4 regions of the Streptomyces sp. NPDC058812 genome follow, and region 3 is predicted to be linked to each of the others. Evidence: riboswitches for the same ligand, from Rfam matches in the RefSeq annotation. Region 3 holds a riboswitch; each other region holds the start of a gene.

Region 1 (3,417 bases), on a different contig from region 3:
CCGGCCCCCGAGCGCGGCAGCCTCGACAACGGCCTCACCGTGCTGCGCTGCCATCGCCCCGGCCAGCAGGTCGTCGCCGTGGAGGTGCTCCTCGACGCGCCCCTGGACGCCGAGCCGGCCGGCCTCGACGGTGTCGCCACGATCATGGCGCGCGCCTTCTCCGAGGGCACCGACAAGCACTCCGCCGAGGATTTCGCCGCCGAGCTCGAGCGCTGCGGTGCCACCCTCGACGCACACGCCGACCACCCCGGCGTCCGGCTGAGCCTGGAGGTGCCGGCCTCACGCCTCGCCAAGGCCCTGGGTCTGGTCGCCGACGCGCTCAGGGCACCCGCGTTCGCGGACAGCGAGGTCGAACGGCTGGTCCGCAACCGGCTCGACGAGATCCCGCACGAGCTGGCCAACCCGTCGCGTCGCGCGGCCAAGGAACTCTCCAAGGAGCTGTTCCCGGCCGGGACGCGTATGTCGCGCCCGCGCCAGGGCACCGAGGAGACGGTCGCGAGCATCGACTCGCCGGCCGTACGCGCCTTCTACGAGAAGCACGTCCGACCCGCCACCGCCACCGCCGTGGTCGTCGGCGACCTCACCGACGTCGACCTCGACGCGCTGCTCGGCGAGACACTGGGCGCGTGGACCGGCTCCGTGGCCGAGGCGCGTCCCGTACCCCCGGTGAACGCCGACGACACCGGCCGGGTCGTCATCGTGGACCGGCCCGGTGCCGTCCAGACGCAGCTGCTGATCGGCCGCACCGGCGCCGACCGGCACGACCGCGTGTGGCCCGCGCAGGTGCTCGGCACCTACTGCCTCGGCGGGACCCTCACCTCGCGCCTGGACCGGGTCCTGCGCGAGGAGAAGGGTTACACCTACGGCGTACGGGCGTTCGGGCAGGTCATGCGCTCCGCGCCCGACGGCACGGGCGCCGCGATGCTCGCCATCAGCGGCTCCGTGGACACCCCCAACACCGGCCCCGCCCTGGAGGACCTGTGGACGGTGCTGCGCAAGCTCGCCGCGGAAGGTCTCACCGACGCCGAGCGTGACGTGGCCGTGCAGAACCTGGTGGGCGTGGCGCCGCTGAAGTACGAGACGGCGGCCGCCGTCGCGAGCACGCTGGCCGACCAGGTCGAGCAGCACCTGCCCGACGACTACCAGGCCACGCTCTACCGCCAACTCGCCGCCACGGGCACCGTGGAGGCCACGGCGGCGGTCGTGAACGCCTTCCCGGTGGACCGTCTGGTGACGGTCCTCGTCGGCGACGCGGCGCAGATCAAGGAGCCCGTCGAGGCCCTCGGCATCGGTGAAGTCACCGTGGTGGCGGCCGAGTAGCGGCACACGCGCGCGGTGGCCCTGGTGACCGGAGTGTCACCAGGGCCGCCATTTGTCCGAATTGAGGGAGAGGCTGCCCGTCTGCCCTGTGGCGTGCGCTACAAAAAGCTTGTTGCGTTTGAGGATTGAACACAGCCGCGTTTAGCGTCATCCGGGCTGTTCGTCAGGCAGTGCGCCGCACCCGCGGCACCGGACAGTCATCGCCGAGTCCCCGTACGGCGCGAGCCAGGGGAGCCGGGGACCCATCGCAGTCCCTGGGGTGAATCGGACGCCCGCGCGCGCAGCGAGGGGGTCCGTAGGAGACCTTCCACCTCCGAACCCGTCAGCTAACCCGGTAGGCGAGAGGGAAGGAAAGGACCAGCCTCTACATGGCGTTCACGCGCGCCACCGGGAAGCACCGTCGTCCCAGCCGGGTGCACCGCACCACCGCCCGCGCGGCGGGTGTCGCGGCCCTCGCCACCACCGGCGTCGTCGGCACCCTCGCGGCTCCGGCGCTCGCCGCCGAGCCCCAAGCGGAGCAGAGCGGACTCACCCCGGTCATCACCATCGGCGACTCCATAGCCGACGAGATCGACGCCCAGGCCACCGCGCAGGAGCAGGCGGCCCTGGACGCCGCCGCCCGTGAGGCGGCCCAGGAGGCCGCGCGCGAGCGGGCGGCCGAGGCGGCCAAGGAGGCGCGCGAGGCCAAGGAGCGCGCCGCGCGCGAGGCGGAGCGCGAGCGCCTCAACACCTTCGTGTCGCCGATCACCGCCTCCTACGTCTCCACCGCCTACCAAGCCGGCAGCTCGCTGTGGTCCTCCGGCAGCCACACCGGCATCGACTTCCACGCCTCCAGCGGCACGTCCGTGCACGCGGTCGGCGTCGGCACCGTCGTCGAGGCCGGCTGGGGCGGGGCGTACGGCAACCAGGTCGTGATCAAGATGCACGACGGCACGTACACCCAGTACGGCCACCTGTCGTCCGTCGGTGTCTCGGTCGGCCAGGCGGTCGTCCCGGGGCAGCAGATCGGCCTGTCCGGCGCCACCGGCAACGTCACCGGACCGCACCTGCACTTCGAGGCCCGTACCAGCCCCGAGTACGGCTCGGACATGGATCCCGTCGCCTACCTCCGCTCCCACGGCGTGAACGTCTGACGACGGACGGTACGACATCCGAAAGCCCCGGCTCTCCGAGCCGGGGCTTTCGGATTTCTTTCCCTCGGTGGAAGCGTCGTTGACCAAAAAATATCCATGAAATCCGCCCTGCCGTCGGAATATGCGCTTGATTGGCCTAGAGTCACTGAGCACACGTCAATCGTCGACGTTTCACGGGGATTAAGGCGGAGGTCGGGCATGCGTATTCCGGCGCACTCGGTGTGCACGGCGATCCGGGACGACATCGTCACCGGCGTCCACGGACGCGGCAGTCGGCTCACCGAGGAACTCCTGGCCCGCCGCTACGGCGTCTCCCGCGTCCCCGTCCGTGAGGCCCTGCGCACGCTGGAGGCCGAAGGCTTCGTGGTGACGCGGCGGCACGCGGGCGCGTGCGTCGCGGAACCCACCGAGCAGGAGGCCGCCGACCTGCTGGAGACGCGCACGCTCCTCGAACCCCTCGGCGCCTCCCGGGCCGCCCGGCGCCGCACCGAGGCCCACCTCAAGGTGTTGCGCGGGCTGGTCAGGCTGGGGCAGGAACGCGCCAGGCAGGGCGGCAGCGAGGATCTGCGCTCACTGGACGGATGGTTCCACGAGACCCTCGCCCAGGCCGCCGGCAGCCCTTCGCTGACGGCCTTGCTGACCCAGCTGCGCCACAAGATCGCCTGGATGTACGTCGCGGAGGCGCCGGCCGGACCCGTGGAGTGCTGGGCGGAGCACGGCGCGATCGTCGACGCGGTGGCCCGGGGCGACGGCGAGCGCGCGCGGGCGCTCATGACGCTGCACACCGAGCGGTCGACGTCGGCGCACAGGCTGCGATTCGCCTCCGGGGGCGAGCGGACGGAGCGTGTGAGGAAATCGCAACGTCCCGTAAACATGCCGAGCCTGCGGCATTAACACGGGCGCCGTATACAAAGGGAGAGTAATTCGGGGGCTATTTCTTGCTGCCCATAAAAGCGGGGCAAGC
Region 2 (3,417 bases), on a different contig from region 3:
CTCCCCGGCGGTCGTGTTGTCGTCGGAATCGATCGGTGCCATGTGTGCCCTACCTCCGTCGTCGGCGGCGGCTGTCTCACGACCTCGCGCTCGTTCACCCGTGAGCCGCCATTCTCACCCGAATCGGTGAGGATTGGTGTTTCCGTGGTGTCCATCTGACCAAATCGGCCAAGCGGAATCGTCAGACCGCGGGCTCAACTCCGCCTACTCCTGCGGGATGACACGGAGGGGTCGCGACTCCCCCGGCCCGTAGGGGGCGGGTACGCGGCCGGGCGCTCAGCCGGCCCGGTGCACCACGGCGTCGCACAGTTCCACCAGCGCGGACTTCGCCTCGCACTCCTTGAGCGGGGCCAGCGCCGCCCGGGCGTCCTTGGCGTACCGCACGGTGTCCCGCCGCGCCTGCTCCAGCGCGGGGTGGGCGCGCAGCAGCCGCAGCGCCTCCGCGTGCCGCGCGTCGTCGCTCAGGTCGGAGTCCAGCAGCTCGCACAGGGCGATGTCCTCGGCGAGCCCCAGCCGGGCCGCCCGCTCGCGCAGCCGCAGCACCGGGAGGGTGGGGATGCCCTCACGCAGGTCGGTCCCGGGCGTCTTCCCCGACTCGTGGGAGTCGGAGGCGATGTCCAGGACGTCGTCCGCGAGCTGGAAGGCGACGCCGAGTCGCTCGCCGTACTGGGTGAGCACGTCCACGACCGTCTCGTCGGCGCCGGACATCATCGCGCCGAACCGACAGGAGACCGCCACCAGCGAGCCCGTCTTGCCGCCCAGCACGTCCAGGTAGTGGTCGACCGGGTCCCGGCCGTCCTGCGGGCCCGCCGTCTCCAGGATCTGGCCGGTGACGAGCCGCTCGAACGCCAGGGCCTGCACGCGGACCGCCTCGGGACCGAGGTCGGCGAGGATCTGCGAGGCGCGGGCGAACAGGAAGTCGCCGGTGAGGACCGCGACCGAGTTGTCCCAGCGGGTGTTGGCGCTGGGCACGCCGCGCCGTACGGCGGCCTCGTCCATCACGTCGTCGTGGTACAGGGTGGCGAGGTGGGTCAGCTCCACGACGACGGCCGAGGGCACGATCCCGGGGGCGTAGCGGTCGCCGAACTGAGCGGAGAGCATCACCAGCAGTGGCCGGAAACGCTTACCGCCGGCCCGCACCAGATGCTGGGCGGCCTCCGTGATGAACGGAACCTCGCTTTTGGTTGCCTCAAGCAACCCTTCCTCGACCGCGACCAATCCGGCCTGGACATCGGCTTCCAGAGCCTGGTCCCGCACGCTCAGCCCGAACGGCCCGACGACGGTCACGAGGGGTCTCCTGTCTGCTGGTGTCTACTGGCGATTACCTGGTTTGTCGATAGGTCGCTGCCACCACTCAAGTCAGCGTATCCGGTCACCTTTCGATCACCGCTAGCGCCCACCGTTACAGGCCGGTCGGTATCGGATCATGCACGGTATGTTTTTGATCAGGTGATATGAGCAGATATTGATCGCCATCACCAGGGGCCGGATCCCGCCACCGAAGATCACATCACCCCTCCCAACGGCCCGCACTCCGAATACGTCACCCGCTCGGGTCACCCGATCCCGTCCCGAACGGATGCCCGCACGACGCGCGGAAACACCGGCCAGGACGGGGCCGGAGACGAGCACACGCGCGGCGGCGGGCCCACCCGGCCACCGGTCGAGACCCGAAGCCCTCCACACCTGCGGCCGATTGACTCCAAGTTGGCCCTAATGCCCGATTTGCCATCCTTGTTGAGGCCAGTGAGTTGGCTCACTTCACCCCACCTGTAGGCAACCCTGCCGCCGACTGTGCCCTCCCTTTGCCCCGCAAGCCAGTTGAGCCTTGGCAGCCGCAAAGGATCAAGCGCCTCAAACACCTCAGACCAAGGTCAACAGGCGCGTTGGGTGATTCCTGCACTTGTTTCGGACATGTGCTCTCGCATACGTTCCCGGCCTGTCGGGCGGACGCCGAATCCTGCCACCGCCCGGACGCACAGTCATCCGCCAACAAACTCGCAGGCAGGAGCGGGGGACCCAGGTAAGTCGCCGCACCGGTCACCACCGGAGCGGCTCGGGGTGAAGCCGTGCCCGTCAGGGCCCGGCCGGGCACCTCCCCGCCCGAACCCGACAGCTCACCTCGCAGGCGTAAGGAGAGGGACTCAAGCATGTCTGCCAACGGTCAGAACCGTCACGCCCGCACCGCCCGCCTCGCCCGGAAGCTCGCCGTGGCCGGCACCGGCGCCGCCGTGCTCGCCCTGCCGCTCATCGGGGCCACCAGCGCCTCCGCGGCCACCCCGGCCGCCACCACGGCCGCCGCGACCGCCTCCACCGCGGCGACGACGTACCCGGACAACCTCGACGGCTGGATCCGGGAGTCGCTCGACGTCATGGCCCAGCACGGCATCCCCGGGTCGTACGAGGGCATCCACCGCAACATCATGCGGGAGTCGTCCGGCAACCCGCTCGCCATCAACAACTGGGACATCAACGCCATCAACGGCACCCCGTCCAAGGGCCTGCTCCAGGTGATCGACCCGACCTTCCAGGCGTACCACGTGCCCGGCACCTCCTGGGACCCGTACGACCCGGTCGCCAACATCACCGCCGCCTGCAACTACGCGGCCGACCGGTACGGCTCGATGGACAACGTCTTCGGCGCGTACTGAGTCGCACTCTGAGCCGTAGCACGGGGCTCTGCGCCGTAGCACGGGGCTCTGCGCCGTACTACGAGGCTCTGAAGATCCGTTCGAGGACGACGGCCACGCCGTCGTCCTCGTTCGTCAGGGTGACCTCGTCGGCCACCGCCTTGAGTTCGGGGTGGGCGCCCGCCATGGCGACACCGTGGGCCGCCCAGTCGAACATGGGGATGTCGTTGGGCATGTCCCCGAAGGCGATCGTCCGCCGCCGGCTCAGGCCCAGGCGCTCGGCGGCCAGCGCCAGGCCGGTGGCCTTGGTGATGCCGCACGGCTGGAGCTCCACCGTCCCCGGCCCCGACATCGTGACCGTGGCGAGGGAACCGACCACCGCGCGCGCCGTCGCCGCCAACTCGTCGTCGGACAGCTCGGGATGGCGCAGCAGCACCTTGCTGATCGGCGCGCTCCACAGCTCGTCGCGCCGCTCGACCCGCACCGCGGGCAGCGTCGGGTGAGGCATCAGGTATCCCGGCTCGATGAGCGTCAGGCCGTCGACACCGTCCTGGTCGACCGCTGCGTGCACCTGCCCCACCTCGGCCTCGATCTTGCCGAGCGCGGTCTCGGCCAGCTCCCGGTCCAGGGTGACCGACCACAGCATCCGGTGCGCGCCCGCGTCGTACACCTGGGCGCCCTGACCGCACACCGCGAGCCCCGTGCAGCCGAGGCGGTCGAGCAGGGGCCGCACCCGGGGCGCCGGCCGCCCCGTCACCACCAGATGCCGCGCACCGGCCCGGGCCAC
Region 3 (3,417 bases):
CGCGGGAGACCAGGTTGTAGTGGGGCTGGAGGGCCACGTACCGGGCGAGGCCCTCACGGTCGGAGAAGGCCAGGGACTCCGCGAGCCGCTCGGCGGAGATGTTGGAGGCGGCGATGTGCCGGACCTTGCCCGCCTTCACCAGCTCGTCGAGCGCGCCGATGATCTCCTCCACCGGCACCTCGGGCTTGTCGAAGTGGGTGTAGTAGAGGTCGATGTGGTCGGTGCCCAGGCGGCGCAGCGAGGCGTCGGCCGCCGACTTGATGTTCGCGGCGGACAGTCCCGGGTACTCGGGGTGCTGGCTGACCTTGGTGGCGAGGACGACGTCACCGCGGTTGCCGCGGGAGGCGAGCCACTTGCCGATGACGGTCTCGGACTCGCCGCCGCTGTTGCCGTCGACCCAGGCGGAGTAGGAGTCGGCGGTGTCGAGGAAGTTGCCGCCGGCCGCCGTGTAGGCGTCGAGGACGGCGAAGGAGGTGTCCTGGTCGGCGGTCCAGCCGAAGACGTTGCCGCCGAGGGCGAGGGGGAAGACCTCCAGGTCGGAGGAGCCGAGCTTGCGCAGAGAAGTCATGTCCTGCGTCAACGAACGCACAGGACCCGGCGATTCCGGAAGCGGGGCAAAAATCCCGCAAACCGGCAGCCCTGACGTCGGGGGGTCGCCATCAGGACCGCCGGGGACCAGAGGCGGTGAGGGCCGGGAACGGCATGGCTCAGGGGGTCAGACCGCTCAGGGAGTCAGACCCTTGCTCTGCAGCCACGCCATCGGGTCGATACCGCCGCCTCCGCTGGTGTGGACCTCCATGTGGAGGTGGGCGCCGGTGACGTTGCCGGTGGCGCCGACGCGGCCGATGACGTCACCGGTGGTGACCTCCTGGCCGACGCTGACGCTGATGGAGGACTGGTGGGCGTACCAGATCTCGGTGCCGTCATCGAGGGTGAGCACGGTCTTGTAGCCGTACGACCCGTCCCAGCCGGCCGACGTGATCGTGCCGCTGTGCACCGCCTTGAGCAGCGTGCCCGTGGGGGCGGCGAAGTCGAGGCCGGTGTGGTAGCCGGAGGACCAGTAGGCGCCGGCCTGGCCGAAGCTGGAGGAGATGGTGTACGAGGAGGTCGGCAGCGTGTACTGCTTGGCCAGCTTCGCGAGCCGCTCGGCCTCGGCCTTCTTCGCGGCCTCCTCCTCCGCCTTCTTCTTGGCGGCGGCGGCCTTGGCCTCGGCCTCCTTCTCCGCCTTGGCGGCAGCTTCCGCGGCCTTCTTCTCGGCGGCGGCCGCGGCTTCGGCGGCGGCCTTGGTCTCGACCTGGGCCTGCTGCTGCTCGGCCTGCGCCATGATCCGGGCCCGCAGCGTCTCACCGGCGTCGGGGTCGCTCTCCGAAGAGGTCTCGGCGGCGACCGTGCCGATGCCGCTGAGCGGGGTGGCGGAACCCTCCGGCTGCGGCTTCTCCTCGTCGGAGATCAGCGAGCCGACGTTCGGCAGGTCCGGCATGGAGATCGACACCGGCGGCTTGCCGGTCTGCGCGCTGGCCATGCCGCCCGCGCCGACCGCGGCTATGACACCGACGCCGAGGACGGTGGAGCTGCGGGCGAGTCCGCCGCGCTGCTTGGCGACGCGGTGCCGGCCGCGTACGGGGCGGATGGAGTCCGCGGTGGGATTCCACTCCTCCCAGGGGCCCTCTTCGGTGCGGTAGCCGTCGTATCCGAAGGTGTCGGTGTCGTGCCCGCTGGGCACGAACGGGGCCTCGGGGGCAGGCCGGTTGGACGCCACGTGGGCGTACTCCTTTCCTTCCTTTCGCCTACCGGGTTAGCTGACGGGTTCGGAGCAGGAAGGTCTCCTACGCGCGTATACCCGCCGTGTCTGGCACGGCGTCATACGCCCGATTCACCCCAATGTGGTGGTTCCCCGGTTCCCTTGCGGGATTCGGCGCGTGCGCACGGAGCCGCCTTCTGTGACGGCTGGGACGACCGCGCTGCGTTATCGAACGTTAATAGACGCGGGGCTCGGATTCCAAGCCGTTCCTCTTGATCATTAACGGATCCGGCCCGGACGTACGCCTCACGAACGGCAAAAACCGGGCGAGTTGACCGCCCTTCAGTATTCCCTGCTCCACCACGAATTTCTGATGGTGTATCAGTTGTTATGCGCAGGGCGGTCGGTCCGTCACGTCCGGTGATGTTGATCAAGGGTCGATCAGGGTCGTCGTACGGCGAGCAGCGCCATGTCGTCGGCCATGCCGCCCCCGGAGTGCCGGCGTACGTCCTCGGCGAGGGTGTCGAGCAGCTCCGTCGGATGCCGGAACACGCGGCCGGCCAGCCGCACGTGCGGTTCGTAGAACTCGCCCCGCCCGTCCCGCGCTTCCGACAGTCCGTCGGTGTACAGCAGCAGCGTGGCCCCACCGGGGAAGTCGGCCTCCTCCGCGCGGTCGGGCCACACACCCAGCTCGCCCATGCCGAGCGGCAGCGCCGACTCCCGGGCGGGCAGCGGGCGCAGGGTGCCGTCGGCGTACAGCAGCAGGGGCGGCGGATGGCCGCGGTTGACGATGCGGACGATCCCGTCGCCGTGCGGGAGTTCGGCGAGTACGGCGGTGGTGAACCCTTCGAAGGCGTCCAGTCCGTCGCGCCGGGTGCCCTCGCGCGCCAGCGCCCGCTCCAGCCGCTGCGCCACCGCCTCCAGCGTCGCCTCCTGCTCGGCGGCCTCCCGGAAGGCGCCGATCACGACGGCGACGGCGGCCACCGCGCCCATGCCCTTGCCGCGCACGTCCCCGACGATGAGCCGGATGCCGCGCGCACTGTCCTGCACCGCGTACAGATCGCCGCCGATGAAGGCGTCGGCCTGCGCGGCCTCGTAGCAGGCGGCGATCTCGAAACCGCCGATCCGCTCGGCGGGCTCGGGCAGCACGGCGCGCTGGGCGGCCTCGGCGATCTCGCGGACGGAGACGAGGCGCTCGCCCGTGCGGCGGACGAAGCCGTTCACGAGGACGGCGAGCACGGCGACCGTCGCGATGGTGATCAGCTCGGTGAGGGAGTCGACGTAGTGGATGACGTCCTTGCTCAGCTGCAGCCCGATGACGGCGGCGACCACGGCGAGACCGGTGAGCACCGTGCCGCGCCGTGAGTAGATCGGGGCGGCGACCAGGGGCGCGGCCGTGTAGAGGGGGCCTGCGGTGAAGTATCTCGGGGTGAAGATGTCGTACAGGACGGCGGCGACGATCAGCAGCACGGGGAGCAGGCGCACGAAGGCCCGCCCGTACGAGGTCCGCCGCGGCGGCCCTGCGGCCGGCGGCACGCGTTCCGGTCCGTCGCCGAGGCCGGGGTCGGGCACGGGATCGCCGGGGAGCCGACCGCCGGCCCGGGCGTACGCTCCCTCGTCCTCCAGGTCACCTGGCCGCACCACTCGTCTCCCGCCACCCCGCACGTCCGCGCCGC
Region 4 (3,417 bases), on a different contig from region 3:
ATCCCGGTGAGGAGTGGCTGCACGTCCTGCGCGGCCGGCTGCGTCTGCGCCTCGGGGACACCGTGCACCGGCTCGGTCCGGGTGACAGCGCGCACTTCGACTCGCTGACTCCGCACCGGATCGCCGCTCAGGACGCCGACGGGGTCGAGCTGCTGTTCGTCCACACCCTGCTGCAGAGTCCGACGGCGGCGCTGTGCCTGGGACCGGCCGGCACGCCGGCCCACCCCACCCCTGGAGAGACGCGATGAACCTGCAGGAGAAGTTCCCACGCGCCCTGTGGGTGCGGCTCTTCGTCTACCTCATCGTGGGGCACGTCTTCGCGGCCTTCGTCTACCTGCTCTTCGAGGTGGGCACCAACGGCCGGTGAGCGGGTGGCTCAGTCCAGCATCCGCTCGCGCAGCCGCTCCCGGGTCTCCGGCGTGATCCGCAGGCCCTTCTCCAGGTAGGCGTCGACCCCGCCCCAGGTCTCCTCGACGGTCTCGAAGGCCGCCGCCAGATACTCGGCGCGCGCGTCGAAGAGGGGGCTGAGCAGCTCCATGACCTCGGGGGAGTAGGCGGAGGCGGCGGAGCTGCTGCGGCGCACCTTGTAGCGGCGGTGCGTGGCGTTGGACTTCAGGTAGTCGTCGATGACGGCCTCGCGCTCGACGCCCAGGGCGAGCAGCGTGATCGCGATCGACAGGCCCGCGCGGTCCTTGCCGGCCGCGCAGTGCATCAGGGCGGGGACGCTGTCCTCGGCGAGCGCGTGCAGCACCCGGGAGTGCTCCGCCGTGCGCTCCTTGATGATCATGCGGTAGGAGTCGATCATCCGGTTGGCGGCCTTGCCGTCCGCCAGGATCTCGCGCAGCTGGTCGAGGTCGCCGTCGCGGACCATCTTCCAGAACTCGGCACCGTCGGCCGGATCGCTCAGCGGCAGGTTCACATTGCGCACGCCGGGCAGCTCGACGTCCGGGCCCTCGAGCTTCTGGTCGGCCGCGTTGCGGAAGTCGAAGATGGTGTGCAGGCCCAGCGAGGCCAGGAACGCGGCGTCCTCCCCGGTGGCGTGCGCCAGGTGGCCGCTGCGGAACAGCACCCCTTGTCGCACCCGCCGCCCGTCCACGGTCGGCAGCCCGCCCACGTCACGGAAGTTACGCACACCGGCCAGCTCGGGTTCGGTCGACGGGACCTGCTGCGTCACGGGGACTCCTCCCACTCCGCCCCGCCGGCGCTGCTCGCCGACGGGCACCACTCGAAGATACGGCACGGTCCGGGGGCGTCGGCTGCGCAGCCGCCCGACTGCGCCACATCTGGACCGTCTGTCCGAATTGTTGCCTTCCTTCCAACTAGCGCCGGAATGAAAGGGGCTGGAGAGGCGGCGCGTGAGCAGCGTCATATCCGTGACCGTGCGTTGCTCGTCATGTTCACGTAATTCGGCCGGTTTTCAAGGCTGTTTACGCGAAAGGGCACTGCGCGAATCGACGGAGGGTGACCGGTGTTCCCGTAAAGGATCAATCGGAACACCTGTCAATGGAACCCCTCGCTTGTCCCCGCGCGTCTTGGTCCCTTACGTTCACCACCGATCCGGACGGACGCCTAATCCTGCCGCCGACCGGAGCCCGCACTCATCCACCACCCGTACACGGCAGGAGCGGGGGACCCACAGGTACAACTGCCTGTTCCGGTTCCCGGAACGGCTTGGGGTAAAGCCGCGTCTCGGCGCGGCCGGGCATCTCCAGCTCGCACCCGACAGCTCACCTCGTAGGCGCCGGAGAGGAATTCACCATGCCCGCGAAGGGTAAGCACCGCCGTACCAGGGCCATGCGCCTGACCCGCACCATCGCCGTCGCCGGAACCGGTGGCGCCGCGCTCGCGCTCCCGCTGCTGGGTGCCGCCGGCGCCCACGCCGCTCCCGCGCAGTCCGTTTCCGAGCAGGCCGTGCAGTCCATACCGACGACGGCGAAGAAGGCCGCCGGCAGCGGCACCGAGAAGAACGCGGACTCGCGGACGTACACCGTCAAGAGCGGTGACTACCTCTCGAAGATCGCCGACGAGCAGGACGTCGACGGCGGCTGGAAGAAGCTGTACTCGGACAACCGCGACGCCGTCGGCTCGGACCCGTCGCTGATCCACCCCGGCCTGAAGCTCTCGGTCGGCGAGCAGGCCGCGAAGTCGTCGGCCCCCTCCTCCTCCGCCGAGTCGGAGAAGCCGGCCGAGAAGCCCGCCGCGCCGAAGAAGTCGTCCTCCGAGAAGTCCGAGTCGGCCGAGAAGCCGTCGGACGCCGCGAAGACCTCGTCCTCGGACTCCTCCGACTCCTCGAACGCGAGCGCCCAGTCCGCCGGCACCACCAGCGGCTTCACCTCGCCCGTGCCCGGCGGCGCCGTCGGCACCCCGTACCACCAGACCGGCAGCATGTGGTCCAGCGGCTACCACACCGGCACGGACTTCGTCGTCCCGACCGGCACCTCGCTCAAGGCCGTCGGCGCGGGCACCGTCGTCTCCGCCGGCTGGGGCGGCGCGTACGGCAACCAGGTCGTCATCCAGCTCGCCGACGGCCACTACGCCCAGTACGCCCACCTGTCCTCGCTCTCCGTCTCCGCCGGGCAGTCCGTGACGGCGGGTCAGCAGGTCGGCCTCTCGGGTGCCACCGGCAACGTGACCGGTCCGCACCTGCACTTCGAGATCCGCACCACGCCGGACTACGGCTCGGACGTGGACCCGATCGCGTACCTGCGCTCGCACGGCGTCTCTCTCTGACGACGGCTTGGGCGCAGCCTCCGCGCCACCGAAGGCCGGACCCCGATCCCCGGGTCCGGCCTTCGGCGTATTCCGGAATTGACGAACACTTTAGGCGTGGTCTTTCTCACCGCCCGTCAACCCTTTCCTACGGTCGCGTAGGTCACATTCCAAGGTGAATCATGGGCCGATGTGGCAGACGATTCGAAGAGTGACAGCAGAGAAGTGATCGGGTCGTACGTGGCGGTGGGGGACAGCTTCACCGAGGGCGTCGGTGACCCAGGCCCCGACGGGGCGTTCGTCGGCTGGGCGGACCGGTTGGCCGTACTGCTCGCGGACCGGCGCCCCGAGGGCGACTTCAGGTACACGAACCTCGCCGTGCGCGGCAGGCTGCTCGACCAGATCGTGGCGGAGCAGGTCCCGCGGGTCGTCGAACTCGCGCCGGACCTGGTCTCGTTCGCGGCGGGCGGCAACGACATCATCCGCCCCGGCACCGACCCGGACGAGGTGGCCGAGCGGTTCGAGCGCGCCGTGGCCGCGCTGACCGCGGCGGCCGGCACCGTCCTGGTGACGACCGGCTTCGACACCCGTGGGGTGCCCGTCCTCAAGCATCTGCGCGGCAAGATCGCGACCTACAACGGGCACGTCCGTGCCGTCGCCGACCGCTACGGCTGCCCCGTGCTCGACCTGTGGTCGCTCCGGAGCGTC

The links. Region 3 has a riboswitch for cyclic di-AMP ahead of ACFW48_RS31040 (M23 family metallopeptidase). Riboswitches for the same ligand answer to the same signal wherever they lie in the genome.
Region 1: another riboswitch for cyclic di-AMP. It lies ahead of ACFW48_RS21735 (M23 family metallopeptidase); the one in region 3 lies ahead of ACFW48_RS31040 (M23 family metallopeptidase).
Region 2: another riboswitch for cyclic di-AMP. It lies ahead of ACFW48_RS10815 (transglycosylase SLT domain-containing protein); the one in region 3 lies ahead of ACFW48_RS31040 (M23 family metallopeptidase).
Region 4: another riboswitch for cyclic di-AMP. It lies ahead of ACFW48_RS33255 (peptidoglycan DD-metalloendopeptidase family protein); the one in region 3 lies ahead of ACFW48_RS31040 (M23 family metallopeptidase).

Annotation. Positions count from the first base shown of each region.
Region 1 covers NZ_JBHYOB010000010.1:53,362-56,778, forward strand. Annotated here, with positions in the region: gene ACFW48_RS21730 (M16 family metallopeptidase) at 1-1,320, shown strand, start outside; cyclic di-AMP (ydaO/yuaA leader) riboswitch at 1,512-1,676, shown strand; gene ACFW48_RS21735 (M23 family metallopeptidase) at 1,689-2,453, shown strand; gene ACFW48_RS21740 (GntR family transcriptional regulator) at 2,652-3,347, shown strand.
Region 2 covers NZ_JBHYOB010000004.1:271,027-274,443, forward strand. Annotated here, with positions in the region: gene ACFW48_RS10805 (outer membrane lipoprotein carrier protein LolA) at 1-42, opposite strand, end outside; gene ACFW48_RS10810 (polyprenyl synthetase family protein) at 277-1,287, opposite strand; cyclic di-AMP (ydaO/yuaA leader) riboswitch at 1,978-2,145, shown strand; gene ACFW48_RS10815 (transglycosylase SLT domain-containing protein) at 2,151-2,651, shown strand; gene ACFW48_RS10820 (HAD family hydrolase) at 2,710-3,417, opposite strand, start outside.
Region 3 covers NZ_JBHYOB010000019.1:143,287-146,703, reverse strand. Annotated here, with positions in the region: gene ACFW48_RS31045 (aldo/keto reductase) at 1-568, opposite strand, end outside; gene ACFW48_RS31040 (M23 family metallopeptidase) at 725-1,759, opposite strand; cyclic di-AMP (ydaO/yuaA leader) riboswitch at 1,771-1,928, opposite strand; gene ACFW48_RS31035 (PP2C family protein-serine/threonine phosphatase) at 2,183-3,382, opposite strand.
Region 4 covers NZ_JBHYOB010000022.1:127,926-131,342, reverse strand. Annotated here, with positions in the region: gene ACFW48_RS33270 (helix-turn-helix domain-containing protein) at 1-248, shown strand, start outside; gene ACFW48_RS33265 (DUF6126 family protein) at 245-367, shown strand; gene ACFW48_RS33260 (tyrosine-protein phosphatase) at 377-1,174, opposite strand; cyclic di-AMP (ydaO/yuaA leader) riboswitch at 1,597-1,754, shown strand; gene ACFW48_RS33255 (peptidoglycan DD-metalloendopeptidase family protein) at 1,759-2,730, shown strand; gene ACFW48_RS33250 (SGNH/GDSL hydrolase family protein) at 2,935-3,417, shown strand, end outside.